Regions from separate parts of the Pantoea sp. RCC30.1 genome, predicted to be linked through region 3. Evidence: predicted binding sites of a transcription regulator. Region 3 holds the regulator's gene; each other region holds the start of a gene.
The links. The regulator CRP, encoded in region 3, controls carbon source genes, mostly activating them, when cyclic AMP is high. The targets are predictions, from matches to a motif close to ATGTGANNNNNNTCACAT.

Region 1: the regulator CRP is predicted to act here: its motif matches at 7,185-7,202, upstream of udp (uridine phosphorylase).
Region 2: the regulator CRP is predicted to act here: its motif matches at 4,431-4,448, upstream of AC2LB6_RS07065 (glycine dehydrogenase).

Annotation. Positions count from the first base shown of each region.
Region 1 covers NZ_JBXUHX010000003.1:13,126-23,805, forward strand. Annotated here, with positions in the region: gene tatA (twin-arginine translocase TatA/TatE family subunit) at 1-175, opposite strand, end outside; gene ubiB (ubiquinone biosynthesis regulatory protein kinase UbiB) at 285-1,922, opposite strand; gene ubiJ (ubiquinone biosynthesis protein UbiJ) at 1,919-2,524, opposite strand; gene ubiE (bifunctional demethylmenaquinone methyltransferase/2-methoxy-6-polyprenyl-1,4-benzoquinol methylase UbiE) at 2,536-3,294, opposite strand; gene rmuC (DNA recombination protein RmuC) at 3,370-4,869, opposite strand; gene AC2LB6_RS04190 (tetratricopeptide repeat protein) at 4,955-6,223, opposite strand; gene udp (uridine phosphorylase) at 6,312-7,073, opposite strand; gene AC2LB6_RS04200 (dienelactone hydrolase family protein) at 7,377-8,210, shown strand; gene metE (5-methyltetrahydropteroyltriglutamate--homocysteine S-methyltransferase) at 8,262-10,532, opposite strand; gene metR (HTH-type transcriptional regulator MetR) at 10,677-10,680, shown strand, end outside.
Region 2 covers NZ_JBXUHX010000005.1:169,530-180,209, reverse strand. Annotated here, with positions in the region: gene mpl (UDP-N-acetylmuramate:L-alanyl-gamma-D-glutamyl-meso-diaminopimelate ligase) at 1-1,215, shown strand, start outside; gene AC2LB6_RS07085 (oligogalacturonate-specific porin KdgM family protein) at 1,411-1,803, shown strand; gene yjgA (ribosome biogenesis factor YjgA) at 1,844-2,389, opposite strand; gene pmbA (metalloprotease PmbA) at 2,505-3,845, shown strand; gene cybC (cytochrome b562) at 3,908-4,294, shown strand; gene AC2LB6_RS07065 (glycine dehydrogenase) at 4,589-4,924, shown strand; gene AC2LB6_RS07060 (SFCGS family glycine-rich protein) at 4,938-5,294, shown strand; gene AC2LB6_RS07055 (DUF4312 family protein) at 5,297-5,596, shown strand; gene AC2LB6_RS07050 (DUF4311 domain-containing protein) at 5,723-6,499, shown strand; gene AC2LB6_RS07045 (DUF4310 family protein) at 6,511-7,152, shown strand; gene AC2LB6_RS07040 (amidohydrolase/deacetylase family metallohydrolase) at 7,197-8,327, shown strand; gene AC2LB6_RS07035 (DgaE family pyridoxal phosphate-dependent ammonia lyase) at 8,311-9,432, shown strand; gene dagF (2-dehydro-3-deoxy-phosphogluconate aldolase) at 9,429-10,172, shown strand; gene AC2LB6_RS07025 (BglG family transcription antiterminator) at 10,279-10,680, shown strand, end outside.
Region 3 covers NZ_JBXUHX010000004.1:197,170-207,849, reverse strand. Annotated here, with positions in the region: gene tauA (taurine ABC transporter substrate-binding protein) at 1-120, opposite strand, end outside; gene AC2LB6_RS06145 (LacI family DNA-binding transcriptional regulator) at 357-1,337, shown strand; gene AC2LB6_RS06140 (LysE family translocator) at 1,339-1,941, opposite strand; gene AC2LB6_RS06135 (hydrolase) at 2,023-3,015, shown strand; gene AC2LB6_RS06130 (YheU family protein) at 3,020-3,238, shown strand; gene AC2LB6_RS06125 (phosphoribulokinase) at 3,300-4,169, shown strand; gene AC2LB6_RS06120 (OsmC family protein) at 4,435-4,839, opposite strand; gene crp (cAMP-activated global transcriptional regulator CRP) at 5,143-5,775, shown strand; gene AC2LB6_RS06110 (YccS/YhfK family putative transporter) at 5,833-7,908, shown strand; gene argD (bifunctional acetylornithine/succinyldiaminopimelate transaminase) at 7,910-9,130, opposite strand; gene AC2LB6_RS06100 (aminodeoxychorismate/anthranilate synthase component II) at 9,212-9,787, opposite strand; gene AC2LB6_RS06095 (putative adenosine monophosphate-protein transferase Fic) at 9,829-10,422, opposite strand; gene AC2LB6_RS06090 (YhfG family protein) at 10,412-10,582, opposite strand.

The DNA.
Region 1 (10,680 bases), on a different contig from region 3:
CAGCATCCTGCTCTTTCGGTTGATCCTTTTTATCGTCCTCGTCACCCATGGCTTTCTTGAAGCCACGAATCGAAGAACCTAAATCTGAACCCAGATTACGCAATTTATTGGTACCGAACAGAAGTACAACAATGACGGCAATGATTAACAATTGCCAGATACTGATACCGCCCATGAGATAGCCTCTAATATTCTGTGAAAACGATGAGGTAATGCACCACAGAGTGCCCTTTTTAACCGGGCCTGAGCCAGCGACATTACCTTTTTTTAGACGGACGTGACAATCAGTTTGTCTTACGCCAGCCGATTAACCAGGAGACGATTCCCGCTGCCATCAATACCGCCGGGAAGAAGTCCCAATCCGGTCGGGTGAGCAGCACAGCCGTTCCGCTTAACAGCAACGTTGCACCGACGCCAAACAGGTAACGCGCCTGATGATGGCGGACGCGCTGCGCATTCATATCGCCCACTAATTTATCGACACTGTGCCTTAAAAGTTTGTGCTGGCGCAGGCTGTCGTAAAAGAGTTCTGGCAACTCGGGAAGCTTCTCAGCCCAGAATGGCGCTTTCTCTTTCACCGCACGGATAATGGCGGGCAAACCGACCTGATCCTTAATCCACTCTTCCAGGAACGGCTTGGCTGTCTTCCACAGGTCGAGCTGCGGATAGAGCTGACGGCCGATGCCTTCCACATAAAGCAGCGTTTTTTGCAACAGGACCAGCTGCGGCTGCACTTCCATATTGAAGCGGCGTGCGGTGTTAAACAGGTTCAGCAGCACATGCCCGAAGGAGATCTCAGCCAGTGGCTTTTCAAAAATCGGCTCACAGACCGTACGAATCGCAAACTCGAAATCTTCAACATTGGTATCGGGCGGTACCCAACCTGAGTCAACGTGCAATTCCGCGACTTTACGGTAATCACGGTTGAAGAAGGCGATGAAGTTTTCCGCCAGATAACGCTTATCTTCTTTATTCAGCGAACCCACGATACCGCAGTCAATGCCGATATATTGCGGATCTTCCGGATGTTCGTAGCTGACAAAAATGTTGCCCGGATGCATATCCGCATGGAAGAAGCTATCGCGGAAGACCTGGGTGAAGAAGACCTGCACACCACGTTCAGCCAGCAGCTTCATGTTCACGCCATGACGCTCCAGCGTGGCAACGTCTGAAATCGGAATGCCGTAGATGCGCTCCATCACCATCATGGTTTCGCTGCAGTAGTCGGAATAGACTTCCGGCACATAGAGCATGCGGCTGTCTTCGAAATTCCGGCGCAGCTGAATGGCGTTGGCCGCTTCACGTAACAGGTTCAGCTCATCAAGCAGGGTTTTTTCATAATCGCGCACCACCTCGACCGGACGCAGACGGCGGCCATCCGGCAGCAGACGCGGAACCCAGCGGGCCAGGCGATAAATTAGCTTCATGTCCGCTTTAATCACCGGCAAAATATCGGGGCGAATCACTTTGATCACCACCTTCTTGCCGGTCGATTTCAGCGTGGCGGTGTGCACCTGCGCAATGGATGCTGACGCCAGTGGCTTGATATCAAAATCATCAAACCAGGTTTCAATCGGCGCACCCATCGAAGCCTCAATCTGCGCTTTAGCTTTAACGCCATCAAATGGCGCAACGCGGTCCTGCAGGATAGCGAGTTGATCGGCGATCAGCGGCGGGAAGAGATCCCGACGGGTTGACAGCATCTGGCCAAACTTGATCCAGACCGGACCCAGTTGCTCCATCGCCATACGCATACGTGCGCCGATGGGTTCATGCTGATGCAGATTCGGGATCCAGAAAACAGAGCGACGCCACAGGCGAAACAGAAAAGTGAGGCGTGTCTGGGGAATCAGTTCATCAAGGCCATAGGTCAGAAACACCTTCATGATCAGATATAAGCGGCGGATCTCTCCAAAACTCATTTTGCCTCCAGCTGCGCCAGACGCGCATCAAGCGCCTCAAGCGAACGTTCCATCGCGTCAACCTCCTCAGAAAACCAGGCTAATTCCAGCGAGCCAGGCGCAACACGCCACTCTTCGGTTATAGCCTGTCCGAGATAATCCTGGCGACGCTGCACTTCACCTTTGAAAAAGCGTAATGCCTGTTGAGAGCGCTGACTAATGCCTTGTGCGGCGATATCGCCCACCCAGGGAGCCAGATATTCTGCCGGATCCAACTCAGCCAGATCCATCAGCGCGGAGAACTGCTGCACCACCTGCAGGTCACCTTCAACCTGCAGCTCACCGCTGCGGATCAGCGGCGTCAGCTGCTGGCGATCGCGCAGCTTCGGCAACGTTTTCAGTGAGGTGATCACCGTGCAGTCACTGCGATCCTGCCAGTCCGCTAACACATCCAGCTGCTGTTCACTGAAGACCAGCACCAGCGGATGAGAGAACTCATTCAGGCGCAGCGTCAGCACTTTGCCATTCAGGCGTTGCCGCGCCGGTTTCAGGCCGCGATCGCGATAGAGAATACGGTTCAGCACCGTTTCCAGGCCCGCGGTAATCAAGGGCGTCAGGTTCATTACCATCTCACTCAGAACTTAAATCCACGATGCAGCGCGACAATGCCGCCGGTCATATTGGAGTAAGTGGTATTTTCAAAACCAACATCGTTCATCATCGCCTTCAGGGTCTCCTGATCGGGATGCATGCGGATCGATTCGGCCAGATAGCGATAGCTCTCTGCATCCTGCGCTACCAGCTGTCCGATGCGCGGCAGAATGTGGAACGAGTAAGCGTCATACGCTTTGCTCAGTGGATCCAGCACCGGCTTAGAGAACTCCAGCACCAGCAGACGTCCGCCCGGCTTAAGGACGCGGAACATCGAGGCCAGCGCCTTCTCTTTTTCCGTAACGTTGCGCAGACCAAAGGAGATGGTGATGCAGTCGAAATAGTTATCGGGGAAAGGCAGAGCTTCTGCGTTGGCCTGTACATAACTCACGTTGCCAACCACGCCCTGATTGCGCAGCTTTTCGCGGCCCATCTTCAGCATGGAGCTGTTGATATCGGCCAGGACAACCTGACCTGTTTCGCCCACCAGGCGAGAAAATTTAGCGGTCAGATCGCCGGTACCACCCGCCAGATCTAACACGCGCTGACCGCGACGTACGCCGCTGCTGTCAATGGTAAAACGCTTCCAGATACGATGGACGCCAAACGACATCAAATCGTTCATCAGGTCATATTTTGCCGCTACGGAGTGAAACACGTCTGCGACTTTGTCAGCTTTTTCGCTTTTGGCGACCGTCTGAAAGCCAAAATGGGTAGTTTCCTGCTGTGATTCATCTGCCATCGGTTTTACCTGCTCCACAAACAATACTTCCCGAAGTGTATCAGAGTCACGGAAGTCAGGCACGCTGCGCCCATACTATTCGTGGAGGCGTCTCACACGCAGCTCACTTTCATCCGCATCCCTGTCGTCATCTGCATCTTCCTCTGCCCGGTTTTCCGGCATGGCACGTTCGGCCAGTTGCGGGTTGATGGGCCGTTTGATCTCCACGCCCAGCGCGCGAAATCCTTCTGTCTGCGCAATCAGGTTGCCACGCCCTTCTGACAGCTTTTTCATCGCCTCGCGATAGCTATTCTGCGCCTTATCCAGGCTGTGACCAATGCCGCTCATGTCATCAACAAACAGCCGCATTTTGTCATAGAGCCGGGTTGCACGATCGGCGATACGCTGCGCATTGCGGCTCTGATGCTCATAGCGCCACAGATTATTAATGGTCCGCAACGCCACCAGCAGCGTGGTGGGACTGACCAGCATGATGTTCTGCTGCAGCGCCTCGCCAATCAGCTCAGGCTGACGGTCAATCGCCAGCAAAAAGGCGGGCTCAACCGGGATGAACATCAGCACATAATCCAGCGATCGTAAGCCGGGCAATTGCTGATAGTCCTTTCGTCCCAGCAGGCGGATGTGTGCCCGCATGGCAGCGACATGCTCCTGAATCGCCTGCTCACGTTCGATCTCATCATCAGCATTGAAGTAGCGCTCATAGGCCACCAGCGTCATTTTGGCATCTACCACCACATCTTTACCCTGCGGCAGGCGCACAATGACATCCGGCTGCATCCTGCCCTGCTGTTCTGACTGAATACTCACCTGGGTTTCATATTCGTAGCCTTCACGCAGTCCGGAGGCTTCCAGTACCCGGCTCAGCACGACTTCACCCCAGTTACCCTGGATTTTATTGTCGCCCTTCAGCGCTTTGGTCAGGTTAAGGGCCTCCTGCGCCATCTGCGCATTCAGCTGCTGTAACTGCCGGATTTCATGGGTCAGGGTGTGCCGCTCGCGCGCCTCTGCGCCAAAGCTCTCATGTACCTGACGACGAAAGCCATCAAGCTGTTCACGCAGCGGGCCAATCAGCCCATCCAGACTCTGGCGGTTCTGTTCATCGACGCGACGGCCGCTGTTTTCGAAAATACGGTTGGCGAGGTTTTCGAATTGGGCGCTGAGGCGTTGTTCGCTGTTGGTCAGCAGACGCTGTTTCTCTTCAGCAGCGAAACGGGTCTCTTCAAGACGGATGGTCACTTCGCGCAACTCCGCTTCCTGCGCGCTATTAACCTCAAGCTGATTGCGCAGTTCACGATTGAGCTGTTCGCTTTCATTGCGCCAGTAATCAAGCTGTTGCAGTCGCTCATTGGCACCGCTCAGCGCGCCGTGAAGCTGACGCAGCTCCTGCTCACGCTGCTGCGTCTGCTGCTGAAGCTGTTCAATTTGCTGCTGCTGGCGCTGTTGCGCCTCTTCCTGCAGACGGCGCTCGGTCTGGAAACTGGCGACCTGATGACCGGCACGTAACTGTGCCAGCATCCAGCCAATCCCTAACCCGGCAAGCGCCAGACAGGCGCTGATGATGATGTGCTGATCCATGATTTCCCCGCGACTCAGGCTGCTGAGGGAAAAGGTAGAGTCGCACTGTATGAATGTCCAGACAATTTTAGCCGGACTCAGCCACTTACAAAGCCGCCACCGTCAGCTTTCCAGCCTGCCACTCATCAATCAGGAAAAATGGCATCGGCAGCAGCCATTCCCCCTTTCTAACCTGCGCCAGATAGTGCCAGGTTGTCTCGCCGGACGTGATCGCGACGCGCTGTCTGCTCCCCTCCTCGGCGCTGGATTTGCCGGTCATACTGGCAAAACCGGCATTGCTGCCAACGTGGAAATGCGGCGTCTGCCAGCGTACGGGCGCATGGTCAGGCCACGGCTGAGCCTGATGGAAATGAAACAGCTCATCATGGCTCAGGAGGCTTTCACGCACTGTCGGCCACAACGCCACCTTAAGGAAATACTGATCGGTGAAGCGTTCACTGCCCTGATACTGCGCAATGAAATCACGCATCGCCTGTTCCACACCCCGGAAGACGCCGTGACAGCCGCCCCACATCCCTGCCAGCAGCAGTTCGGTATGAGAGAAGTAGTCACGCATATGGTGGAACCAGTAAGGCGATGCCAGCCAGGCGTTAACCGCCATCGCTTCGCGCTCCGAGAGCAACGAGTCGGCATCGCGCACGATAAAGCGCTTCACAGCCGGATCGTCGAGCACCAGAAAACGCCACAGGGTTGGATACAAGGTTTTTTCGTGAGACATATCGATCAACTGGACGTGCGGCTGGTCAAGACGCTGCCAGACATGCTGCGGCACGCTGTCATCAAGGTAGATGCGGCAGACCCAGCCGGGATAGAACTCAGGCGCCACTTCAACGTTTTTGATTAAGGTTTCGCAGTAGCGTGGCTGATCGCCATACAGGCAGAAGGCGATAACATTCTGGTGCGGCTGACTGAGATCGACAGGCTCAGGTTGCGGAGCGGGAAACGCCATGCGCTGCCCCTGACTGAAACGCGCATCAGAACGCATCAGCGACGCCAGACCGTGACGCGCCACCTCGTCCTTTTTATCCAGCCAGCCACACACTTCGGTCAGGCCATCCAGCCAGGTTTCAGAGGCTGTCGCCTGCACAGCAGGCGGTGACTGATAAATCTTCTGATAGATTTTGTACGCTTTATTGTACTGACCCAGACGCAGCAGACATAACGCGTAGTCGCTCAGCACCTGCATTTGATTGGGCATTGAGCGCAGCACCTCTTCGCAGCATTGGGCAGCCAGCGCATAGTCGCCCTGTTGCATGGCGGCGCGGAAATGTTCGGCACTGCGTTCCAGCCGGGCACTGAGTGCGGCAGGATTAGCACCAGGGAGAGGACGTCGGACAGGAATGGTATTGCGCATAAACACTCTCAGGTTTCACTGAAATTACGCGCCGTTAACTACCGGCAGCAGGTTTTAGTCTGGACAAAAACCTGCTGCCTGACGCGGCCTACAGCAAGCGACGCGCCGCTTCGACCACAATCTTCACTGCGTCACTTTCTGTCTGTTTCATGGTGACCGCATCCGGGATCTCTTTCTGAGTACGGTTCACAATCACGCCCGCCACCATACCGGCCCGCAGACCCTGGCTGGCGCACATGGTTAACAGTGTAGCGGATTCCATCTCATAGTTAAGCACGCCCATCTCCTGCCACTCTTTCATCGAACCTTTGAAGCGGCTGACGACGCGGCCTGAGACGGTGTCGTAACGCTCCTGGCCCGGATAGAAAGTGTCAGAAGAGGCGGTGATACCGATATGGGTCTTCGCGCCACAGGCTTCTGCCGCGGCAACCAGCGCGGTGGTGCAGGCGAAATCCGCCACTGCCGGAAACTCCATCGGCGCAAAATGCAGGCTGGCCCCGTCCAGGCGAACCGATGCGGTGGTCACCAGTACATCGCCAACATTGATATGTGGCTGGATCGCGCCAGTCGTTCCAACACGCAGGAAGGTCCGCACACCGAGCTGTGCCAGCTCTTCGACGGCAATCGACGTAGAAGGACCGCCTATACCAGTTGAACAGACCACGACCGGCTTACCATCAATTTTTGCCAGCCATGAGGTAAATTCACGGTGTGAGGCGAGATGCGTGGCATCTTCCATCAGTCCGGCAATTTTCTTCACACGCTCCGGATCGCCTGGCACAATCGCTAGGGTGGCGCCCTGCAGATCGGCTTTAGTCAGGCCAAGATGGAAAACGTCAGACTGTGTCATTTTCAGACTCCTGTTAAGGGAAGGTAGCGCGCCACTCTACGCCAGCACGCTCGATAAATATGTGACAGCATTCACTTAAGAAAATGAAAGTTACATTTCAAGCCAGCTAAAATGTGATTGCTATCACACAATCAAATCTTCCTGGTCTGGATAGCCCTTCGCGAGGCTGTGTCTGGGTCACCGCAATGTTAAAGAGATGGATGATTTTATTCGCTGCTGATTCTGTTACCCGACACCTGGCGCGCAGGCTTTACAGCCAGGCTATAGTTACGTGATTGCGCAAATGCTTGCACGGAGAGAATAATGAAACCCAGTGATAATATGGCACAAAAACCGGCGACGGGCGGCTTTGCCCCTGCCGTGCAGCCCACCGCCTCTACGACCATCATTACCGAAAGCCCGGCCATTCACTCAGGTGAAACCTCAGTACCGAGCCAGGGCGAAAACATGCCGGCATTTTTTGCAAAGCCCCACTCTGCTGAAGGACCATTGCCTGTCGTACTGGTGGTGCAGGAGATTTTTGGTGTGCATGAACACATCCGGGATATCTGCCGCAGACTGGCGCTGGAAGGCTATCTGGCGATCGCGCCCGAGCTCTATTTCCGCGAGGGCGATCCTTCTGAATACAATGATATCCCGACGCTGTTCAGCGAGCTGGTCAGCAAAGTGCCTGACAGCCAGGTGCTGGCCGATCTCGATCATGCCGCCAACTGGGCCGCACGCAACGGCGGCGATATTCGTCGCATGGGCATCACCGGTTTTTGCTGGGGTGGCCGCATCAGTTGGCTCTACGCCGCGCATAACCCGCAACTGCGCGCCGCCGTGGCGTGGTATGGACGACTGACCGGTGAGCGCACGCTGAAGCAGCAGAAGCATCCTATTGATATTGCGGTCGATCTGAGTGCGCCGGTGTTAGGTTTGTATGGGGGCCAGGATGACGGCATTCCACTGGAGAGCGTCGAGCAGATGCGTCAGGCGCTGCATGCCGCCAATGCGACCGCCGAGATCATTGTCTATCCCGAAGCGGGACATGCGTTTAATGCTGACTACCGTCCGAGTTACCATGCTGAATCTGCCAATGATGGCTGGCAGCGCATGCTGACCTGGTTCAGGCAGTATGGTGTGACATCAAAATAAATGAAAAAGGGGCGCTTCTGCGCCCCTGCTTTTACCCATCGGGCCCCTTTCCTACGCCGTCTCCCCACGCAGTTTCTTCGCCGCCGTCACCATATTTGCCAGTGCCTGACGCGTCTCCTCCCAGCCACGCGTTTTCAGACCGCAGTCCGGGTTTACCCACAGCCGCGCTTCCGGAATCCGTTTCGCCGCCTTCAGTAACAGCGCTTCTATCCACTCCACGCTAGGGACATTAGGCGAGTGAATGTCATAGACGCCCGGGCCGATTTCATTGGGATATTCGAAGTCTTCAAACGACTCCAGCAGGTCCATGTCAGAGCGTGAGGTTTCAATCGTGATCACATCGGCATCCAGCGCCGCGATGGCGTCCATGATGTCGTTGAACTCGCAGTAACACATATGCGTGTGAATCTGGGTTTCATCCTGCGCGACCGCCGCATTCAGCCTGAACGCCTCTACCGCCCAGTTCAGATAGGCTGCCCACTCAGACTGATGCAGTGGCAGACCTTCGCGCAGTGCCGGCTCATCAATCTGAATGATCCCGATTCCCGCCTTCTCCAGGTCTTCCACTTCATCACGTAGCGCCAGCGCGATCTGCTTCGCGATGGTTTCACGTGACACATCTTCACGCGGGAATGACCAGCAGAGAATCGTCACCGGACCGGTCAGCATTCCTTTTACCGGCTTATCCGTCAGCGACTGGGCATAACGGGCCCACTCAACGGTGATCGCTTCAGGACGACTGATATCGCCGATGATGACGGGCGGTTTCACACAGCGTGAACCGTAGCTCTGAACCCAGCCATTCTGGGTGAAGACAAATCCGTCCAGATGCTCGCCGAAGTACTCAACCATGTCGTTACGTTCCGCTTCACCGTGCACCAGCACATCCAGTCCCAGCCGCTCCTGCTCGGTAATCGCCTGTTTAATGTGCTCCGCTATGCCAGTGCGGTAATGGTTGCTGTCGAGACGGCCCTGCTTAAAGTCGAGGCGCAGGCCGCGAATTTCCGTGGTCTGCGGAAAAGAACCGATGGTCGTGGTGGGCCAGGCCGGCAGATTGAAACGCTGACGCTGCAGAACTGCCCTTACCGGATAAGCGCTCAGACGTTCACTGTGCTGCGGCGTGATGGCCTCCAGACGCTGGCCCACCACCGCATTGTGCACGCGGCGGGAGTGAGCACGGGCGCGCACCGGTGCGCTCCAGGCGTCCAGCGACCTCGCATCATTCTTGTTCAGTGCCTGACTCAGCAGCGAGAGCTCAGCACATTTCTGCAACGCAAAGGCAAACCAGCTTTTGACTTCATCATCAAGACGGGTCTCGACGCTCAGATCGATCGGACTGTGCAGCAGGGAGCAGGAAGAGCCGATCCACACCTGCTCACGCTCTTTGATCAGCGGTTTCAGACGGCTGAACCAGCGGCTTAGATCGGCTCGCCAGACGTTACGTCCGTTAATTACACCCAGCGACAGCAGCCAGCTGGCGGGCAGTTGCTGATTCAGTTGCTGAATATCATCGCGGCCATGAACCAGATCGACATGCAGGCCCTGCACGGGCAGCGCATGAATCACATCAATGTTCTGGCCGATGCTGTCAAAATAGGTGGTCAGCAGCAGCCTGCAGTGGCCCTGCAGTGTGTCATACGCTGGCTGGAAGGCTTCGCGCCACGCCTGCGGCAGCTCCAGCGCCAGGGCGGGTTCATCAATCTGTACCCATTCGATACCGCGCTTTGCCAGTTCCGCCAGCACCTGCTGATAGACCGGCAAAATCGCCTCCAGCAGCGACAGACGTTCAAACGGCTCGCCTTTGACTTTACCCAGCCACAGATACGTCACCGGCCCGAGCAGCACCGGCTTGATGTTATGGCCCAGCGCCAGTGCCTCATCAACCTCGTCCAGCAGTTGAGTCCAGGTCAGTTTAAATGTCTGGCCCTGGGTAAATTCCGGCACGATGTAGTGATAGTTGGTGTTAAACCATTTGGTCATTTCTGCCGCCGCCGCAGGCTCGCCGGTCGGCGCACGCCCGCGCCCCACGCGAAACAGCGTATCCAAATCAACGGTGTCCTCTTTGTTCTGATGACGAGCAGGCACGTTGCCCAGCAGCAGGCTGGTGGTCAGCACATGATCATACCAGGCGAAATCACCAACCGGCAGCAGATCAACGCCCGCCTCTTTCTGTTGTTGCCAGTGTCGCGCACGCAGCTCGCGGCCCGTCGCCAGTAACGCCTGTTGTGTGCTGTCGCCCGCCCAGTAACTCTCCAGTGCTTTTTTCAGTTCACGGCGCAGGCCAATTCGGGGAAAGCCGAGGGTATGGTTCAGGATAGTCATGTGCTGTTCTCCAGATAATCTTTCACTTTGGCTGAAATGGGCAGCCAAAGATGTTTAGCCGTCCAGATGTTTACACTGCTATACTCTGCGGGTACTGTATGTTGCTCAAGCGCAATATGTTCATTTTCGATGTGAAGGACTCTCATGA
Region 2 (10,680 bases), on a different contig from region 3:
ATTGAATTAACGGAAGGTTACGACGCCAGCCAGCTCGATCCGGTGCCTGACTTAGTCATCATTGGCAATGCGATGACGCGCGGTAACCCCTGTGTGGAAGCGGTGCTGGAACGCAACATTCCCTACCTCTCTGGCCCGCAGTGGCTGCACGATTTCGTGCTGCGCGATCGCTGGGTGCTGGCAGTGGCCGGAACCCACGGCAAAACCACCACAGCAGGCATGGCAGCGTGGATTCTCGAGGCCTGCGGCCTTGAACCCGGCTTCATTATTGGTGGTGTGCCCGGAAACTTCGATGTCTCGGCAAAATTAGGAAAAAGTCCATTCTTCGTGATTGAAGCGGATGAGTACGACTGCGCGTTTTTCGACAAGCGTTCCAAGTTTGTCCATTACTGCCCACGCACCCTGATCCTCAACAACCTTGAGTTTGATCACGCCGATATCTTCGACGATCTGCGGGCGATCCAGAAGCAGTTCCACCATCTGGTGCGGATCGTGCCGGGGCAGGGCAAGATCCTGCTGCCGGAACATGATCCTAACCTTAAACAGGTGATGGCGATGGGATGCTGGAGCGAGCAGGAGAGTGTTGGCGAGCACGGTCGCTGGCAGGCGAAGAAGCTGACCAACGATGCGTCTCACTGGGAAATCTGGCTCGACGACGAGAAAGTCGGGGAAGTGAACTGGGGACTGGTTGGCGAACACAACATGCATAACGGACTGATGGCAATTGCTGCCGCGCGGCATGTGGGTGTGAAGCCGGAAGATGCAGGCCAGGCACTGAATACCTTTATCAATGCACGTCGCCGGCTTGAGCTGCGTGGCGAAGTCAACAGCATCAAAGTCTATGATGACTTCGCGCACCATCCGACCGCGATTCTGGCGACGCTGGCTGCCCTGCGCAGCAAAGTGGGCGGCAGAGCGCGCATTCTGGCCGTGCTGGAGCCACGCTCCAACACAATGAAGATGGGTGTCAGCAAAAACGATCTGGCCCCGTCACTGGCGCGTGCGGATGAGGTGTTCCTGTTCCAGCCGCACCATATTCCATGGCAGGTTTCAGACGTGGCAGAAGCGTGCATTCCGCCTGCACACTGGAGCGCGGATATCGATACCCTGGTGGAGATGGTGGCTAAAGCTGCTCAGCCAGGCGACACGATTCTGGTTATGAGCAACGGCGGGTTTGGTGGCATTCATCAGAAGCTGTTGGACAGGCTGGCATAACATCAGGGGCGCCCATATCGGGCGCCTCTCTTAACATCATTATTCCTGACAATATTACTCTCTCCAATTATAACGACACCGTGTTAAATGGGGTGGAGGTGACCTTTCTGAAATCGTATTACTGGAGGACACTGGACAGTATCAGCTTTTATTCAGCCAGAGTTTATCTCCTCGCGCACTGAATAGAAATGTGGTGTGGCACCCTGGTATAAAATTAACGATCGCTGGTCTGTTGGCGGGCTGTACCGCCTTGAGTTGACGGATTATGCGCATGAGGATCAATGCCGCACCGGTGGCATTGATTATTGTGATACTGAACGGCATCGCACTGCTAACCGTTTTGATCTCTATCTGCGGAATAAAAGCGATCGGCTGACGACCACCTATAAGCTGGTATATAAGCACGCCGATGCGAAACTGTTTGCCAATAAACATGATGACTACGAACAGGAGTTACAGTTCGATTATGCGCCTGGCAACGATCGCGTCTGGGTGCCTTACGTCACCTTTGGCGATATCGGACGTTCTGCCACGTCGAGCGAACGCCAGTTGCGGCTGCGCACCGGTATTCTCTACATCTATCGGTAAATGCTCTGCCGGGTGGCGGGCGAGGCTGCCCGCCATGGCATTACTTCGCTTCGGCCAGTTCGCGGAGATACTGGAAAATCTGACGGGCAGACTTCGGTGGCTTGTTGCCCGTTTTCTCTTTCTGCGCGTTACGGATCATGCTGCGTAACTGCTGACGATCGGCTTCGGGATAGAGCGCAATCACGTCACTCATCGCCTCATCGCCCTGTTCAATCAGACGATCGCGCAGCATTTCCAGTTTATGGAACAGCGCAACCTGCTGGTTATGGCGATTATTGAGCTTATCCAGCGCAACGCGGATCGGCTCCACATCAATACTGCGCAGCAGTTTACCGATCAGCTGCAGCTGACGACGGCGACCTTCTTTCTTGATGCGCTGCGCCAGTTCGACTTCGGCACGCAGGCGCTCATCCAGCGGGATTTTATCCAGCGAGTTTTTACCCAGATCAACCAGTTCGGCACCCAGGCGCTTTAACTCTTCTGCATCGCGTTTAATTTCACTCTTACTGACCCAGATAATCTCTTCATCTTCTTCTTCGTCATTATCTGGCACATCGTCGAGCCACTCATCGGGCTGTTTGGTCATTTCCGGGCTCCCAAAAAAAAGAGGCTAATCCTACCAGTTTATCGGGTGACTGCGAAATTGTTCTCTGACTCTGATAGACTCAAATCATTCACACATAAGATTAGACGGCAGGTCGATGAACGTATCTACTCAGGTTGCAGAACAGCGAAAAGTACTGGAGCAGGCCATTGCGCAGGCACTTGAACTGGCTAAAGCAAGCACTGACAGCGCGGAAGTGGCAGTCAGTAAAACCACCGGCATCGGGGTCAGCACCCGCTATGGCGAAGTGGAAAACGTCGAATTCAACAGCGACGGTGCGCTGGGCATCACCGTTTATCATCAGAATCGTAAAGGCAGCGCCTCATCGACCGACCTTAGTCCGGACGCGATCAAACGTACCGTGCAGGCGGCGATTGATATTGCGCGCTACACCTCGCCCGATCCGTTTGCTGGCCCGGCCGACGCGGAGCTGCTGGCCTATGATGCGCCGGACCTGGATCTCTACCATCCGTGGGAGATTGATGCAGACCGCGCCATTGAACTGGCTGCACAGGCGGAGCAGGCGTCACTGCGTGCAGACAAGCGTATTATCAACACCGAAGGTGGCAGTTTTAACAGCCACGTCGGCATCAAAGTCTTTGGTAACAGTCACGGTATGTTGCAGAGCTACTGCTCAAGCCGTCACTCGCTCTCCAGCAGCGTGATTGCCGAGCAGGATGGCAACATGGAGCGCGATTACGCCTATACCATTGGCCGCGCGTTTGAAGATCTGAAAAGCCCGGAGTGGGTAGGTGCAGAGTGCGCACGCCGCACGCTCTCTCGTCTGGCGCCGCGTAAACTGCCGACCATGAAAGCCCCGGTGATTTTTGCCTCTGAAGTGGCGACCGGCTTATTCGGTCATCTGGTTGGTGCGATCAGCGGCGGCAGCGTTTACCGTAAATCGACCTTCCTGCTGGATTCCATGGGTCAGCAGATTCTGCCAGAGTGGCTAACCATCAATGAACAGCCGCATCTGCTGAAAGGGCTGGCTTCCACGCCATTCGACAGCGAAGGCGTGCGGACGCAGGCGCGCGACATCATTAAAGATGGCGTACTGCAGACCTGGCTGTTGACCAGCTATTCAGCCCGTAAACTGGGCCTGACCAGCACCGGTCACGCTGGCGGCATCCATAACTGGCGCATTGCTGGCCAGGGCCACAGCTTTGACGAGCTGCTGAAGCAGATGGGCACCGGATTAGTGGTGACCGAGCTGATGGGCCAGGGCGTCAGTGCCATTACCGGTGATTACTCACGCGGAGCGGCCGGTTTCTGGGTCGAGAATGGCGTTATTCAGTACCCGGTTAGCGAAGTCACTATCGCCGGAAATCTCAAAGAGATGTGGCGCAACATGGTGACCATTGGTGACGATATTGAAACCCGTAGCAATATCCAGTGCGGTTCCGTGTTACTGCCTGAGATGAAGATAGCGGGACAATAAGATGGATTCCTGAAGCAGCCTGTTGGCTGCTTTTTTTTCATCATAATAAAAAGGAAGTAATGATGCGTAAGCATGTGATTGCAATGTTGTCGGCTTCTCTGTTGTTCTCCAGCGTCAGCCTCTATGCGGCGGATCTGGAGCAGGATATGGACACGCTGAATGCGAACCTGAAAATCGTCAAGAAAAGTGACAATGCACAGGAGATGCAGCAGGCGTTAACTAAAATGCGTGCCGCGGCGCAGGATGCTAAAAAATCGACGCCAGATAAGCTGGAAGGTCAGCCTGCTGACAGCGCGCAGGTCAAAGATTATCACGCGGGCCTCGACTCACTCATCGCACAGATCGACGTGGTTAGCGCGCTGGCGAAAGCCAACAACGTGGATGGCGCAAAGCGCGAAGCGGCCAAATTTGATGACATCCGCAATACCAACCATAAGAAATTCCGTTAATCAGATCGCCGGTCAGCCCGACCGGCGACTTTTACCATCACTTCTGCTTATCACTGCCCCCTGAACCTCAACACGTCACACCTGTCGCCGCACAACATCACCGCCTGTAACCATTAAATCCATCATTTTGCGCATTATGTGACGCGTGTCGCACTAAACGTGCAGCCTGCGATCTGACGCACAACCTTCACTTCAATTTCCACTTGCTGCTGGAAATGTTGCCTCTCCACAGCTGGGGTGAGGACCGTTAATTTGTTTCTAACGCGAATTATCCGGTTTAACAGGAGTAGCAAGGTGAGCAATAACGGCGTCCCGGTGTATGAAGCGCCACCGGAGAAAGTGCAACAGCTGGCTGACAGCGTGATGACGCAGATTGCGGCGATCTATCAGCAGCATGGCATTCAGCCCAATGCGGTTCAACAGCAGATGCTGCAATCGCATGTCGGTGCCATGGCGTCACGCTCGCTGAGCGGAGAGCCGCTGCCCGAAGTGGAAGCGGAGCTGTTTGAGGATATTCCGCCGGAAACGGTCGCGCTGGCGCAGCAGGTCGTCGATCTGTTTGGCAATCTCCCCCGCGAAGAGGCCTGGCTGCTGTCAGTGCATATTGAAGTCGCGCGATCAAACAACTAAAGAGGAATACAAGATGGTAACAGTCGTGATTGGTGATCGTTTAGGTAAAGGCCAGAAAGTAGCTGCGGGCATCGAAAAAGCGGGTGGCCGTGCCATCGTGGTGCCAGGCGTGGCGGCTGACATGAAACTGGGTGACGTGATGAAGGCAGAAAATGCCGATTTCGGCATCTCGTTCTGCGGCAGCGGCGGCGCAGGCGCCATTACCGCGCAGAACAAATACGGCTACAAAGCTAAACATGGCATGCGCTCTGTCGACGAAGGCGTCACCGCCATTAATGAAGGTGCAACGGTGCTGGGCTTCGGCTTTATGGATAAAGAAGAGTTAGGTGAGCGGTTGGTGCAGGCCTGGAACAAGAAGCACGGCAGCTGATTATGAAAGAACAATACGTTACCCAGGTGACGGTCGAGGGCAAAGGCGACACCAAAGCGAAAGCCTTTGCCGATGCCCTGAGTCGGGTGCAGAACCAGGTTCTGCGCGCGACGCAAAAAATTCTGCTGCGCATTGAACCTCAGGATGTCCGGGTGCTGCGCGCGCAGGAGAGCGTCAAAACCGAGAAGTTTCTCTTCTTCTTTCTGGCGCGCCAGCGGAGGAGCTTCAGCGTCACGCTGGAGATCACCGTCAGCGTCACCGTTTTCGACACCGAACAGGTGACGTTCACGGCGGCATCATAAAACAGAGCCTGTTCACATCAGCCAGCCGTTTGCCCGATTCTCAGCTGTCGCGATCGCGCGGCAGTCAGGCGGGGCGATGGTGCGGCTGAGGCAGGGCAGGTAAAAACGACAACAAGGTACAACAACATGTTTTTAATCATTTTGTTTAAGTCGTTGATCATTGGCGGGCTGGTCGGGGTTGGCGTCGGTGCGGGCGCTGCGCGCATGTTTCACGCGCCCACCACCCAGGGCATGGGCGCCTTTCGTACGCTGGGCGAGCTGAACTCGTGCGAAGGCGATCCGGCCTCCCACTTCTCCTTTGGTCTTGGCTTCTTTTTCAATGCCTGGGCATCGTCTGTCGCAGCCGGTTCATTCACGCAGGATGTGGATCATCGCATCATTCCAAACTGGGGGGCGGCTGCCCTGATGGTGAAGAATCGTAATGTGGCGGAGACGCTGCATGACCCGAAAAAAATGGCCATCGCCTGCGGCATCATCGGCATGATCGTGGTCGCCTTCCTCAACTCAACCGCCTCGGCGGTTCCGGCTGCGCTGCAGGTTACTGCGGTCAAAGTGCTGGTGCCCGCCGCAAACCTGCTGGTGAACACGGTGATGCCAGTGATCTTCTGGCTGGCAGCGATCGACGCAGGCAAAAAGTCAGGCTTCTGGGCCACCATCTTTGGCGGTCTGGCGCAGCTGATCATGGGCAATGCCGTGCCAGGACTGGTGCTGGGTATCCTGATCGGTAAAGGCGTGGAAGAGAGCGGCTGGAACCGGGTCACCAAAGTCATGATGACCGCCATCGTGCTGCTGTTTGTGCTGAGCGGCTTCTTCCGTGGTTTCGACATGAAGCTACTGCAGTCCTTCCAGCTCGGCATTCCCGGCTGGCTCGACATGATCCACAACTCAGTCAGCGGCAAATAAGAGGCGATGCGATGAACGAAAATAAAGGCTTCTGGTACGCCGACTGGTCTTTCCCGATCTTTGTTGGCCTGCTCTCCTCTGGCGTCTTTGCCGGGACCCACATGTACTACCTCTATGGTATCGGCGCGTTTAACGAAGTGGCGTTTGTGTCTATGCTGCGCGCAGGCATGGAGACCGGCGTCTACGGCGCGGTCGCCGCCTTTGGTGCCAGCTTCCTGTTCGCCCGCATTATCGAAGGCTCGCTGGTGGGCATTCTGGATATCGGCGGCGCGATCCAGACCGGCGTCGGGCTGGGCGTTCCGGCCCTGCTGCTGGGTGCGGGCATCGTCTTTCCGGTGGCGAACTTCGCGGCCTCGCTGGCGACGGGCCTGGTGATTGGTGTGGCGATTGGCTACCTGATTATTCTGGCGCGTAAATTCACCATCAATCAGAGCGACTCCACCTACGGCGCAGACGTGATGATGGGGGCAGGTAATGCCTCAGGGCGCTTTCTGGGTCCGCTGATCATCCTGTCCGCTATGGCGGCCTCCATTCCGATTGGTCTGGGTTCGCTGCTGGGTGCGCTGCTGTTCTATCTCTGGAACAAGCCGATTACCGGCGGCGCGATCCTCGGCGCGATGATCCTGGGTGCGCTGTTCCCGATTGCTCTCTGAATCTCACCGGCAGTCCGGCAGCGGGCTGCCGTTAAGGAGAAACCATGTACGACTTGATTATCCGCAATGCGCGCCTTAGTGATGAGCAGGTGGTCGACATTGCGCTGCAGGATGGCCGCATCGCCGACGTGGGCACGTTGCAGGGCAAGGCACAGCGCGAGCGCGATCTGGCTGGCCGCTACTACCTCAGTGCCGGCTGGATCGACTCCCACGTTCACTGCTATCCCAAATCACCGATTTATCATGATGAAGCGGACGCGATTGGCGTGGCGTATGGCGTCACCACGGTTGTCGATGCGGGCAGTACCGGCGCAGAACATATTGATGATTTCTACCAGCTGACGCGCGCGGCGCAGACTCACGTCTATGCGCTGATTAATATCGCCCGCACCGGCATCGTCACCCAGAATGAGCTGGCCGACATGACGCAAATCGACGGCGAGGCGGTGCAGCAGGCCGTAGCGCGACTGCCCGATTTTATTGTCGGCCTCAAGGCGCGTATCAGCAGCAGCGTGGTCGGTCAGAACGGCGTCCAGCCGCTGATAAAAGCTAAGGCAATTCAGCAGGAGAGCGGCGGTCTGCCGCTGATGGTTCACATTGGCAACAATCCGCCCAATCTCGATCAGATTGCCGATCTGCTCACTACGGGCGACATCATTACGCACTGCTTTAATGGCAAACCCAACCGCATCCTGACACCACAGGGTGAACTTAAAGCGGCGGTCAAACAGGCTATCGCGCGGGGCGTAAAACTCGATGTTGGCCACGGCAGCGCCAGTTTCAGCTTTGAAGTCGCTCAGATGGCGATTGCGCAGGGCGTTCTGCCTGACACTATCAGCTCTGACATCTACTGCCGCAATCGTCTGGCCGGGCCGGTTCACAGCCTGGCGCATGTGATGTCGAAATTCTTAAGCGTTGGCATGACGCTGCCACAGGTGATCGACTGCGTCACGGTTAACGCGGCAGCCGGACTGCGCCTGCTGCGCAAAGGCCAGCTGAAAATCGGCTACGACGCCGATCTGACGGTTTTTAGCGTGCAAGAGAAAGCCCGGCCCTTCATCGATTCAGAAGGTGAAGAGGTAACCGGTGAGAAGCATCTGGTTCCGCTGGCGGCGGTGGTCGCTGGTACGTGGATCGCGACTGAAGAAGGAATAGCGCATGACCTCGGTATATGAAAAGTATGGGCTGAAGCCGGTGATTAACGCCTCTGGCCGTATGACGATCCTCGGCGTCTCTACGCCGTCGAGCGATGTGATCGATACGGTGAAGTATGGCCTCGATCACTACTTCGAAATGAAAGATCTGGTGGATAAGACCGGTGCTTATATCGCTGGTCTGCTGAAGGTGGAGAACGCGCTAGTGGTCTCCTGCGCCTCGGCCGGTATCGCCCAGTGTGTGGCGGCGGTGATTGTGAAAGACAACGACTGGCTGGTGGATAACCTGCACGCTGCGCCGCTGACCGTCCCGCATCAGATTGTGGTACCGAAAGGGCACAACGTGAACTATGGCGCGCCGGTCGGCAGCATGGTGGCGCTGGGTGGCGGGCATTTGGTGGAAGCGGGTTACAGCAACGAATGCTCACCTGCCCAGCTGGCGGCGGCGATCACGCCACAGACCGCGGCGATCCTCTATGTGAAATCGCATCACTGCGTGCAGAAGAGCCATCTCGATGTGGCGCAGGCCGCGGCGGTTGCGCGTGAGCATGGCCTCCCGCTGATCGTCGATGCGGCAGCAGAAGAGGATCTGCAATGCTACTACCAGGCGGGAGCCGATCTGGTGATCTACAGCGGCGCAAAAGCGATTGAAGGGCCGACCAGCGGATTGGTAATTGGCAGACACCACTACGTTGAGTGGGTCAAACGCCAGACCAACGGCATTGGCCGCGCGATGAAAGTGGGCAAAGAGGGGATTCTGGGGCTGACCCAGGCGATTGAAAATTATCTGTCGCAGCCAAAAATCAGCGGCGCGCAGATGGTGGAAAAAATGACGCCATTCATTGAGCAACTTAACGGCTTAGCGGGCGTGACGGCCCGCATCGTGTGGGATGCAGCCGGACGCGACATCGCCCGGGCTGAGATCACGTTCGACGAAGCCGCGATCCAGCAGCGTACCGGCGATCTGGTGCAGGCGCTGAAAAAGGGCGACGTTGCGATCTACTTCCGTGGCTACAAAGCCAACGAGGGGATCATTGAGGCGGACGTGCGCAGCGTCAGCGCCGATCAACTGCACACTATTTTCACCCGCATTAAGGCACTGTTAAACGGAGAGAAAAACGCATGACGCTGACACCCAATTTCTACAAGGATCGTCTCTGCCTTAACGTCCTGGCGGGATCGAAAGAGAATGCGCGCGCCATCTGGCAGGCAGCAGAAGGGCATGTACTGGTCGGGGTATTGTCAAAAAACTACGCCAGCAATGACGCTGCTATCGCCGATATGCGCGAGTATGCCGCGCTGATCGATAATGCGCTCTCGGTGGGACTGGGCGCAGGTGATCCCCAGCAGTCACAAATGGTGAGTGAGATATCGGCGGTGCTGCAACCGCAGCATGTGAATCAGGTCTTTACCGGCGTCGCCACCAGTCGTGCGCTGCTGGGACAGTTACAGACTATAGTGAACGGTCTGATCTCGCCTACCGGTACGCCGGGGCGGGTGAAAATCTCCACCGGACCGCGCAGTTCAAAACGGCAGGATGGGATCGTACCTATCGAAACGGCGATAGCAATGCTGCAGGATATGGGCGGCAGCTCGGTGAAATATTTCCCGATGGGCGGTCTGCAGGCGGTGGATGAGTACCGCGCTGTGGCCGAAGCCTGCGCAAAACAGGATTTCTGGCTGGAGCCCACCGGCGGTATCGATCTGGAAAACGTCGGCGAGATCGTGCGCATTGCGCTGGAAGCGGGCGTCAGCAAAGTGATCCCGCACGTCTACAGTTCGATCATCGACAAAGCCAGCGGAGAGACCCGCATTGAAGATGTGAAGCAGCTGCTGGCCATCTGTAAAACAGTACTGGCCCGGTGATCGACACGATCTGCCTCTGACTGGCAGATCGCGCAACATGGACGTTGCGTGATGAACTCCGTAGGCTGAAGTTTCCACTCTCTCTGTCAGTAAACAGGTAATGCTTGTGAGATTTCCCAATCAGCGCCTTGCGCAACTGTTCGATGCCCTGCAAAACGAAACGCTGCCTCAGGATGAGCTGGCGCGGCGTCTTGCCGTCTCGACACGCACCGTGCGCACCGATATCACGGCGCTGAATGCGCTGCTGGCAGACTATGGCGCGCAGTTTATCCTGAGCCGTGGCGCGGGCTATCAGCTGAAGATTGAGGATGCCCAGCGCTTTCAGCATCTGCAGCAGCATACCGCGTCGCCGCTGCGGGTGCCGCGTACCTCGCCGGATCGGGTTCGCTACCTGCTGACCCGCTTTCTCACCGCCGCCTATTCCCTGAAACTTGAAGAGCTGGCGGAAGAGTGGTTTATCAGCCGCGCCACCCTGCAGAACGATATGGCAGAAGTGCGCGAATGGCTG
Region 3 (10,680 bases):
CTGCGCCACTTTCGCGGGTTCGGCTGAGGTCTGGTACGCCACGGTGACATTGACCGCATCAGCCCGAAATGCCAGCAGCGCCAGCGCTGCGGCTAAGAAAGTTAAACGTGTTGCTGCCATGATCACTACCCCACCGTTTTTATAGTGAAGGCAGTGTCTCTGGGCGCAATAGTTTCATAAAGGAATTAAAAATTATCCCTAATAGAAATAAGTTCTTAGATCACTATCTGCAAAACTAAGCTGAAAATCGCAAATGCTGAAAATAGCTAAAGTAAGCAAAAATGTCAGGCGCTCACATTGTCCCTGTGCTATTGATATGCGTTCCCCATTATTGCCTGTTAAGGTCTGTGAATCGGATGTCGATCGAGAAAGTCGCTCAGCTGGCTGGCGTTTCCAAAGCCACGGTATCGCGGGTTCTCAACGCGCATCCCGGCGTAAAGCCCGATACGCGCGAGAAAGTTCTGGCGGCAATCTCTGCCTGCGACTATCAGCCCAACTTACTGGCACGTCAGCTGCGCACGGCCCAAAGCCACATGCTGCTGGTGCTGATCTCGGATATTACCAATCCTTTCTGTTCGCGCGTGGTTCAGGGCATTGAGGCCGAAGCAGAACTGCACGGCTATCACATCCTGCTTTGTAACTCCGCCTCACAGCTCCAGCGGGAAGCCGCCTATCTCTCCCTGCTGACCGGGAAAGTGGTGGATGGCGTTATTACCATGGATGCCGCCTCTGGTTTACCGGATTTGCAGGCGCTGATCGCCGGTGCGCCCTGGGTGCAGTGCTGCGAATTTGATCCGGATATACCCGCCTCCTCGGTCAGCATTGATCACCTGGAGGCAGCCCGCGACACCGTCCATTATCTCGCGGGGAAAGGGCGTAAACGCATCGGGCTGGTCAATGGCGATATGCGTTACCTCTACTCACATCATCGTGAAAAGGGCTACCGGCAGGCGATTGAAGAGCTGGGATATGCGTGGTCTGGCATCGCTTATACCCACGAAATCTCCTGTGAGGCAGGCAGCCAGGCACTGAGAGAACTCATGGCACTGCCGGAACGGCCAGATGCAGTGTTTGCGGTTTCAGATGTGCTGGCGGTGGGCGTGGTTCATGCAGCACTGGAAGCGGGTCTGCGCGTGCCGGAAGATCTGGCGGTGGTCGGGTTTGATGGCGTGCCGTTTACCCGCAGCCTCAATCCCCCGCTGACCACCATCGAGCAGCCGATGAACCAGCTGGGCGCGCGCAGCGTTCAGTTGCTGCTGCAGAAAATCCGCAACCCGAACGCGCCAGTGATCCGTGAGGTGCTGCCCTGGACGCGCGTTGAACGCGCGTCCAGCTGACTTAGTGCCAGATTAACAGCACGCAGGCGGCGGTCAGCAGCCCCATGGCGAGGTTAAAGATTTTCCAGGCGCGGCGGCTGCGCAGAATGCGGCCGATCATCGCGCCAAATCCCATCCAGATCACGCCCGAGACCAGATTAACCAGAAACATACCGACGCTTATCGCCACCACCGAATGGCGATACGCATCACCGGACAGACTGAAGCTGGCGACCGCGCCCAGCGCCATCAGCCAGGCCTTGGGATTGATCAGCTGCAGCAACCCACCCTGCCAGAACGGCATCGGCGCATCCGGCGCCTGGTCAGTTTCCAGTTTTTCATAACTGGCGGTAGCAATTTTCCACGCGAGCCAGAGCAGATAGAGGCTACCGGCGATTTTCAGCACCAGGTGCAGCGAAGGGTAGAGCAGGATTAGACCGCCTACGCCAAAGGCCACCATCAGCAGCATCACCTGCATGCCGATCATGATGCCAATCATCAACGGAATGGTGCGCAGAAAGCCAAAATTAGCGCCCGAGGCAGTGAGTAACATATTATTGGGACCCGGCGTAATGGCCGCAACCCAAAGAAATCCCAACATTGATAAGAAAAGACTCAGTTCCATGGCAATCGGGTACTCCTTACCCTGCAAGAAAAAACTTATCGAAGCTAACAGTGTGATATGGAACAGACAAGCTTTTAACACATGAAATTTACCGGACCGGAAAACGAGTACTTCACACCACCTGACAGTCTGCGCAACGCGCACCTGCAGACGATGCTGCCGCGCCTGTTACGTCGGCGTACCACCTTTGCTCCTCACTGGCAGCGACTCGATCTGCCGGATGGCGACTTCGTCGATCTCGCCTGGAGCGAAGATCCACAACTGGCGCAACATAAACCACGCGTCGTGCTGTTCCATGGGCTGGAGGGGAGCTTTCACAGCCCCTATATTCATGGCCTGATGAACATTTGCCGCGCGCGCGGCTGGCTGGCCGTGGTCATGCATTTTCGCGGCTGCAGCGGCGAACCTAACCGGCTCAATCGCATCTATCACTCGGGCGAAACTGAAGATGCCCGCTTCTTCCTGCACTGGCTGCGCACCCGCTGGGGCCACGTTTCCACCGCTGCCGTCGGTTTCTCGCTGGGCGGCAACATGCTGGGCTGCCTGCTGGGCCAGCAGGGCGCAGCCGCTGAGGTGGATGCAGCCGTGATTGTCTCCGCCCCGCTGCTGCTGGAACCGTGCAGCGTGAAACTGGAACGCGGCTTCTCACGTTTCTATCAATACTATTTGCTGGCGCAGCTCAAGAAAAATGCCCGCCGCAAACTGCACGCCTGGCCGGACACGCTGCCGGTCAATCTGGCGCAACTGAAAGCGCTGCGACGACTCCGCGATTTTGATGATGCGATTACTGCCCGCGCCCACGGCTTTGTCGATGCAGCCGATTACTATCATCGTGCCAGCGCCATGCCCTGGCTGAAGCACGCAGAGAAACCGCTGCTGATCATTCACGCCAAAGACGATCCCTTCATGAGTGATGAGGTCATTCCGCACAGCAGCCAATTATCTGCCACTATTACTTATCAACTGACACCCCACGGCGGCCACGTAGGTTTTGTCGGCGGCACGTTACGCCAGCCTGAAATGTGGCTGGAACAGCGCATCCCGCAGTGGCTCACCCCTTTTCTGGATAACTGATCTCGTGATTATTCCCTGGCAACAGGTCTCACCTGAGACCCTTGAAAATCTGATTGAAACCTTTGTGCTGCGCGAAGGCACGGACTATGGCGAACAGGAACGCAGCCTGCTGGACAAGGTGGCTGATGTACGACGCCAGCTGGAAACCGGCGAAGTGGTGCTGGTGTGGTCGGAACTGCATGAATCGGTCAATATCATGCCACGCAAAGAATTTCGTGGCTGATGCACCCGGCACCATTTCATGATAACAATGCTCATCGCCCGACCTCACAGGGAGCTTTTCTATGTCTGCACGTCATCCCATTATCGCGGTGACCGGTTCCAGCGGCGCAGGAACCACCACCACCAGCCTCGCGTTTCGCAAAATCTTTCAGCAGCTCGATCTTCATGCGGCCGAGCTGGAAGGTGACAGCTTTCACCGCTTTACCCGCCCTGAAATGGATATGGCGATTCGTAAGGCGCGCGATTTAGGACGTCATGTCAGCTATTTCGGGCCGGAAGCCAATGACTTTGGCCTGCTGGAACAGAGCTTTAAAGAGTATGGTCAAAGCGGACAGGGCCAGTCGCGTAAATATCTGCACACCTACGATGAAGCAGTGCCGTGGAATCAGGTGCCCGGCACCTTTACGCCCTGGCAGCCGCTGCCGCAGAACACCGACATTCTCTTCTATGAAGGACTGCACGGCGGCGTGGTGACGGCGCAGCACAACGTGGCCGAACAGGTCGATCTGCTGGTGGGCGTGGTACCGATTGTTAACCTGGAGTGGATTCAGAAGCTGGTGCGCGACACTGGCGAGCGCGGTCATTCACGTGAAGCGGTAATGGATTCCGTGGTGCGCTCGATGGAGGATTACATCAACTTCATCACGCCGCAGTTCTCACGCACTCACCTCAACTTTCAGCGCGTCCCGACCGTCGATACCTCAAACCCCTTCGCTGCCCGCGCTATTCCTTCACTGGATGAGAGCTTTGTGGTGATTCACTTTCAGGCGCTGGACGATATCGACCTCCCCTACCTTCTGGCGATGCTTCAGGGTTCGTTTATCTCGCATATCAATACGCTGGTCGTGCCGGGCGGCAAAATGGGGCTGGCGATGGAGTTGATCATGGGGCCTCTGGTGAAGCGGCTGATGGAAGGTAAACGGATAGAGTAAGAGGTCAAAAGGGCCTTTCCAGACTAATGCCAATGCCAATGCCAATGCAGGATGAATCTGACAGCAGCGAAAAAGCTTAACACGCAGGGAACCGGGCCAGAAGAGGAAAGCGTCCCGCGCCAGGGAAGGCGCGGGCCGAGCGGCCAGGGATTGGCTTAAACGACTTTCCGATCTGACCCGGTTTCCTGCGCAGGCACAGTCTTAAAGCAACCTGCATCAGATACTGGAAGTGAAGTTAGCAGGTCGGCAATGACCCTTGCGGCTACTAAAGCTCAATCACTTCATAGCTATGCGTAATCGTCACACCTTTACCCAGCATAATGGCCACAGAGCAATATTTTTCAGCAGAAAGATCCACCGCGCGTGAGACCGCTTTATCCTGGAGCGCTTTACCACTCACGATAAAATGCAGGTTGATGTGCGTAAAGATTCGCGGCGCCTCTTCACGACGTTCTGAGGTCAGTTTTACTTCACAATCAGCCACATCGTTGCGGCCTTTTTGCAGAATTGATACCACATCAATCGCGCTGCATCCGCCAGCCGCCATCAGCACCATCTCCATTGGGCTGGGCGCTTTATCACCCGAATTGCCATCCATCAGTATCTGGTGGCCGGATGAGGATTCTCCGAGGAATGTCAGCCCTTCTACCCATTTCACTCTTGCCTGCATGATTTTTGCTCCGGAATACGCAGTTTTCTCGCAAGAGTACGCTTTCGCCTGGTAAACAGCAATCCAGAGAAATCCACTCTTAGCTGAAGCGAGACAACAGAAGACAGTCGGCAAAAGCTGTGCTACAAACAGTGCTGAAAATATTTTTCGTCACCCGATGGCGAAGCCGGGAAGAATGATGCGCACTGCGCCTGATGCGGCCCGAATAATTTCCTGAAATGGAAACGCTTGAAGCTTTCACCGCCTGACAGGGAAAACTGCCCCCTGTATTTTGGGCACGATTACAACAGAGGATAATAGCGAATGGTTCTCGGCAAACCGCAAACAGACCCTACACTCGAATGGTTCCTGTCCCATTGCCATATTCACAAGTATCCATCCAAAAGTACGCTGATTCACCAAGGTGAAAAAGCAGAAACGCTTTACTACATCGTGAAAGGTTCCGTCGCGGTTCTGATTAAAGATGAAGAAGGCAAAGAGATGATTCTTTCCTACCTGAATCAGGGCGATTTTATTGGTGAGCTTGGCCTCTTCGAAGAAGGCCAGGAGCGCAGCGCCTGGGTACGTGCGAAAAGCGCGTGCGAAGTGGCGGAGATTTCCTACAAGAAATTCCGTCAGCTGATCCAGGTTAACCCCGACATCCTGATGCGACTCTCAGCGCAGATGGCGAGTCGCCTGCAGGTCACGTCTGAAAAAGTGGGTAACCTCGCTTTCCTCGACGTAACCGGACGCATTGCACAGACCCTGCTCAACCTGGCGAAGCAGCCAGATGCCATGACGCATCCCGACGGTATGCAAATTAAAATCACTCGTCAGGAAATTGGCCAGATTGTTGGTTGTTCACGCGAAACCGTGGGCCGTATTTTGAAGATGCTGGAAGATCAGAATCTGATCTCCGCACACGGCAAAACCATCGTCGTTTACGGCACCCGCTAATTCCTGTCACCCACGGCGTGATGGCAACATCACGCCGTTATTGTTTGTGTTGGGCCGATGTGGCGTCGAATCATTTACCATCCTGAAGTTAACTACGCTTTGCGGCAAACGCTGGTGCTCTGTCTGCCGGTAGCGCTGGGCTGGCTAGCTGGCGACCTGCAAAAAGGTCTGCTGTTCTCGTTAGTGCCCGCCTGCTGCAACATCGCCGGTCTGGATACCCCACACAAACGCTTCTTCAAACGCCTGATTGTTGGCGGCAGCCTGTTTGCCCTCGGCAGCTTTCTGATTCAGTGGCTTACCCTGCATGCGATTCCACTGCCGCTGATCCTCTTCGCTATGCCTCTGCTGCTGGGCGTCACCGGTGAAATCAGCCCGCTGCATGGCCGCCTGCTGCCCGGCACCCTTATCGCCGCCATCTTCACCCTCAGCCTGATTGGCCGCATGCCCATCTATGTCACCCCGCTGCTCTATATCGGCGGTACGCTCTGGTATGGGCTGTTCAACTGGTTCTGGTTCTGGCTGTGGAAAGAGCAGCCGATGCGCGAGAGCCTCAGCCTGATCTATCGTGAGCTGGCTAACTACTGCGACGCCAAATATACCCTGCTCACGCAGCTCACCGATCCGGAAAAGGCGCTGCCGCCGCTGCTGGCTCGTCAGCAGAAAGTGGTCGATCTGATCAACACCTGCTATCAGCAGATGCACATGTTGTCGGCAAGCCGCGATCACAGCCATAAGAGGCTGACGCGCGCCTTTCAGGTGGCGTTGGATCTGCAGGAGCATATCTCCGTCAGCCTGCATCGGCCGGAAGAGGTGCAGAAGCTGGTCGAACAGAGCCATGCCGAAGCGGTGATCCGCTGGAACGCCAAAACCATCTCTGCCCGGCTGCGGGTGCTGGCGGATAACATCCTTTATCACCAGCTCCCCGATCGCTTTGCGATGGATAAACAGCTCGGTGCGCTGGAGAAGATCGCCCATCAGCATCCCGACAATCCGGTGGGTAACTTCTGCCTTTACCACTTCAACCGCATTGCGCGTGTCCTGCGCACCCAGAAACCGCTGTATCAACGCGATCTGATGGCGGATCGCCAGCGTCGTCTGCCGCTGTTACCGGCGCTGCGCAGTTATCTCTCGTTTCGCTCGTCGGCACTGCGCACTGCCGGTCGCTTTGCGGTAATGCTGATGCTGGGCAGCGCGCTGGCGCTATTCTTCAACATCCCCAAACCCTACTGGATCCTGATGACCATTATGTTCGTCAGCCAGAACGGCTACAGCGCCACCCGTGTCCGCATCCAGCATAGGGCGCTGGGCACCTTTGCTGGTCTGGTCATCGCGGCCGCGACGCTGCGCATGGCGGTGCCGGAGTCGGTAGTGCTGCTGATCATGCTGGCGATAACCTTTATCAGCTATCGCTTTACCCGCCAGTTCTATGGCTGGTCGATGATTGGATTTACGGTCACGGCGGTTTACTCGCTGCAATTGCTGTCGCTGAACGGCGCGCAGTTCCTGCTGCCGCGACTGATGGATACGCTGATGGGCTGTCTGATTGCCTTTGGCGGGATGCTGTGGCTGTGGCCGCAGTGGCAGAGCGGCTTATTGCGGCAGAATGCCCATGACGCGCTGGAAACCTATCAGGATGCGCTGCGGCTGTTACTGGGCGACGAACAGTCATCGGAGAAACTGGCTTATCAGCGCGTGAAGGTTAATCAGGCGCATAATGCGCTGTTTAACTCACTAAATCAGGCGATGCAGGAACCCGCGTTCAACTCCCGCTACCTGAGTGATATGCGGCTCTGGGTCACGCACAGCCAGTTTATTGTCGAGCATATCAATGCGATAACGATTCTGGCGCGTGAGCACACCATGCTGACGACCGCATTGGCTGAACGCTATCTGCAATCCTGTGAAATCGCGCTGCAGCGATGTCAGCAGCGGCTGGAATATGATGGTGAAAGCTCACAGGTGAATTTGCTGGATGACCTGGAGAATATCAGCGAGGGACCGATCACGGTGGTGGAGCAACATGTACGACGCATTCTCGATCATCTGAGCGTGATGTACACCATTTCATCGCTGGCGTGGAACCAGCGACCACAACATGGCCGCTGGCTAATCAGACGCTTACGTAAAAACTAAGCTAGCCGTTAAGCACTTTGCCGACGGCGGTGGCGAAGCGGCTCATGCCCTCTTCAATGTCGGCCGGTTCGATAATCAGTGACGGGGCAAAACGCATCACGTCGGTTCCGGCTACCAGCACCATCACGCCTTCAGCGGCGGCGGCATTCAGAATGTCGCGCGACCTGCCGGCATGCTGAGGTTTCAGCGCTGCACCAATCAGTAGCCCCTTGCCGCGAATGTCGCTGAACAGATCATACTTCGCATCAATGGCCTTCAGCGCCGTAACAAAATGCTGACGACGCATCCCGACACCCGCCAGCACGTCCGGCGTATTGATAATATCCAGTGCCGTTTCGGCGATGGCGCAGGCCAGCGGATTGCCGCCATAGGTCGTGCCGTGCACGCCCGGCGCCATGATCGAGGCGATCTCGTTGGTGGTCAGCATGGCGCTGACCGGGAAACCGCCGCCCAGCGCTTTGGCTGAGGTCAGAATATCGGGTTGAATGCCATAATGCTCATAGGCGAACAGCTTGCCGCTGCGTCCCATGCCGCTCTGCACTTCATCCAGCACCAGCAGCGCCTGATGCTGATCGCAAAGCTCACGCAGTCCCTGCATAAACTCCTGCGTCGCGGGCACCACGCCGCCCTCACCCTGAATCGGTTCAACCACGATGGCGCAGGTATGATCGTCAATCACCGCTTTCACTGCGTCCAGGTCATTGAACGGCACGTGGACGATATCCGCCGGTTTCGGGCCGAATCCGTCAGAATATTTTGGTTGTCCGCCGACCGTGACGGTAAACAGCGTCCGGCCATGAAAAGCGTTATGGAAGGCGATGATCTTACTTTTGAATGGGCTGTGACGTTTGCAGGCGTAGTAGCGCGCCAGCTTAAACGCGGCTTCGTTGGCTTCGGCACCGGAGTTGGCGAAGAAGACGCGATCAGCAAAGGTGGCCTGGATTAACTTACTGGCGAGACGCAGCGCCGGTTCGTTGGTGAAGACGTTGCTGGTGTGCCACAGCGTCTCGCCCTGGCTTTTCAGCGTCTCCACCAGCGCAGGATGGCAGTGTCCAAGTGCGGTGACAGCGATACCACCCGAGAAATCGATATACTCTTTGCCCTGTTGATCCCATACGCGACTGCCCTTGCCTTTTACCGGCACGAACTGCGCAGGTGCATAAACAGGCAAAATAACGTTATCGAACGTCTCCCGCGTGACCGCAATTTTTTCCGCTGCCATTAGTAACCCCATCTGGATGATTGTCGAGTTGCTTTGAAATAATAATCATAAAATATGCATAAAAAATCAATCAAAGGCAACTTATTGCTCAAGGAAATTGCGCAGCAGCAGATGTCCCTGCTCGCTGAGAATGCTTTCGGGATGGAACTGTACACCTTCCAGCGCCAGGGTTTTATGGCGGAATCCCATAATTTCGTCAGGCTCGCCGTCACGCACCGTCCAGGCAGTCACCTCGAACGCGTCGGGCAAAGAATCTCGCTGCACAATCAGTGAGTGATAGCGTGTCACAGTAAGGGGATTATTGAGATTGCGGAACACGCCCTGGCCGGTGTGCTGAATCGCGGAAGTTTTGCCGTGCATCACCTGACGCGCACGCACCACCTGCGCGCCATACGCCTGCGCAATCGCCTGATGGCCAAGACAGACACCCAGCACGGGCAGCTGCCCCGCGAAGTGCCGGATCGCCGCCAGCGAGATGCCTGACTCCGACGGCGTGCAGGGGCCAGGGGAGATCACCAGATGGGTCAGCGGCAGCGCCGCCATCTGCTCCACAGTGATGGCATCATTGCGCACCACCTGAACCTGCGCGCCCAGCTCGCAGAAATATTGATAAAGATTCCAGGTAAAGGAGTCGTAATTGTCGATAAGCAGCAGCATGACGTATCCAGAATGATAAACCGCGCCGCTATTCTACGCGGTCAGGCCGCCTCACTCACCACTTTCGCAAAGACCTGCTCCAGCGGGGCCAGGTCTCCGGCTACTCCGGCCTGATTAGCGGCTTTCCAGCTTTCAGCATCCGTCTCTTCCCAGTTCAGCAGATAACCGGCATGCAGCGCCAGTTGTTCAAAGAAAATCCGCTGCGCACGACCATTTCCATGGCGGAAAGGATGCAGCATATTGATTTCGCAGTAGTAGTGAGCAAGGCGCTGAATAAACGCATCACGTGGCAGGTCAGCCAGCCCCTTCTCCTCTTCCAGCGCGGCCATCAGGGCGTTGCCTTCTTTTTCGATATATTCGAAATGACAGAACGGCGTCTCATCACGCCAGATATCGATGGTTCGCAGTTCACCGGCCCAGCTGTAGAGATCCTGGAACAGCGTGCGATGGATCTGGCGCAGGTAAGGCAAGCCAGGATTACGGGGACCCAGCTCCAGCGTGGCGGCGCGCGCGGCACTGAAGCTGAGCTCCGCCTTACGCAGCTGCGCGGCGTCATGAATATCGGGCAGGTTTTTCAGCACGTTGTCGTGCTGCCACAGGTAGGGATCCTGGCTGACGGCGGTATTAGAGTCCATATTGCCTCCTCAGTGACGCCAGACGTGCGGCTGCATCATCGCTATTGACGCTGGTTTCATTCGATGAGAAGCCTTCCAGCCGACAGCTGGCCTGATAGCTGGCGCTACGCCGCTGTTGCCACAGGGTGACCTTCTGTTTTTCGGTGAGTTTGTTCGCCATGCCGCCTCCTGCTCAGGTTTTTGCCCTAAGTATAAGAGCAATTTCTGGCTTTGCCGGAGCCGGCAGGCGGTCGCCATCCGCAGATGGCGACGAAAAGC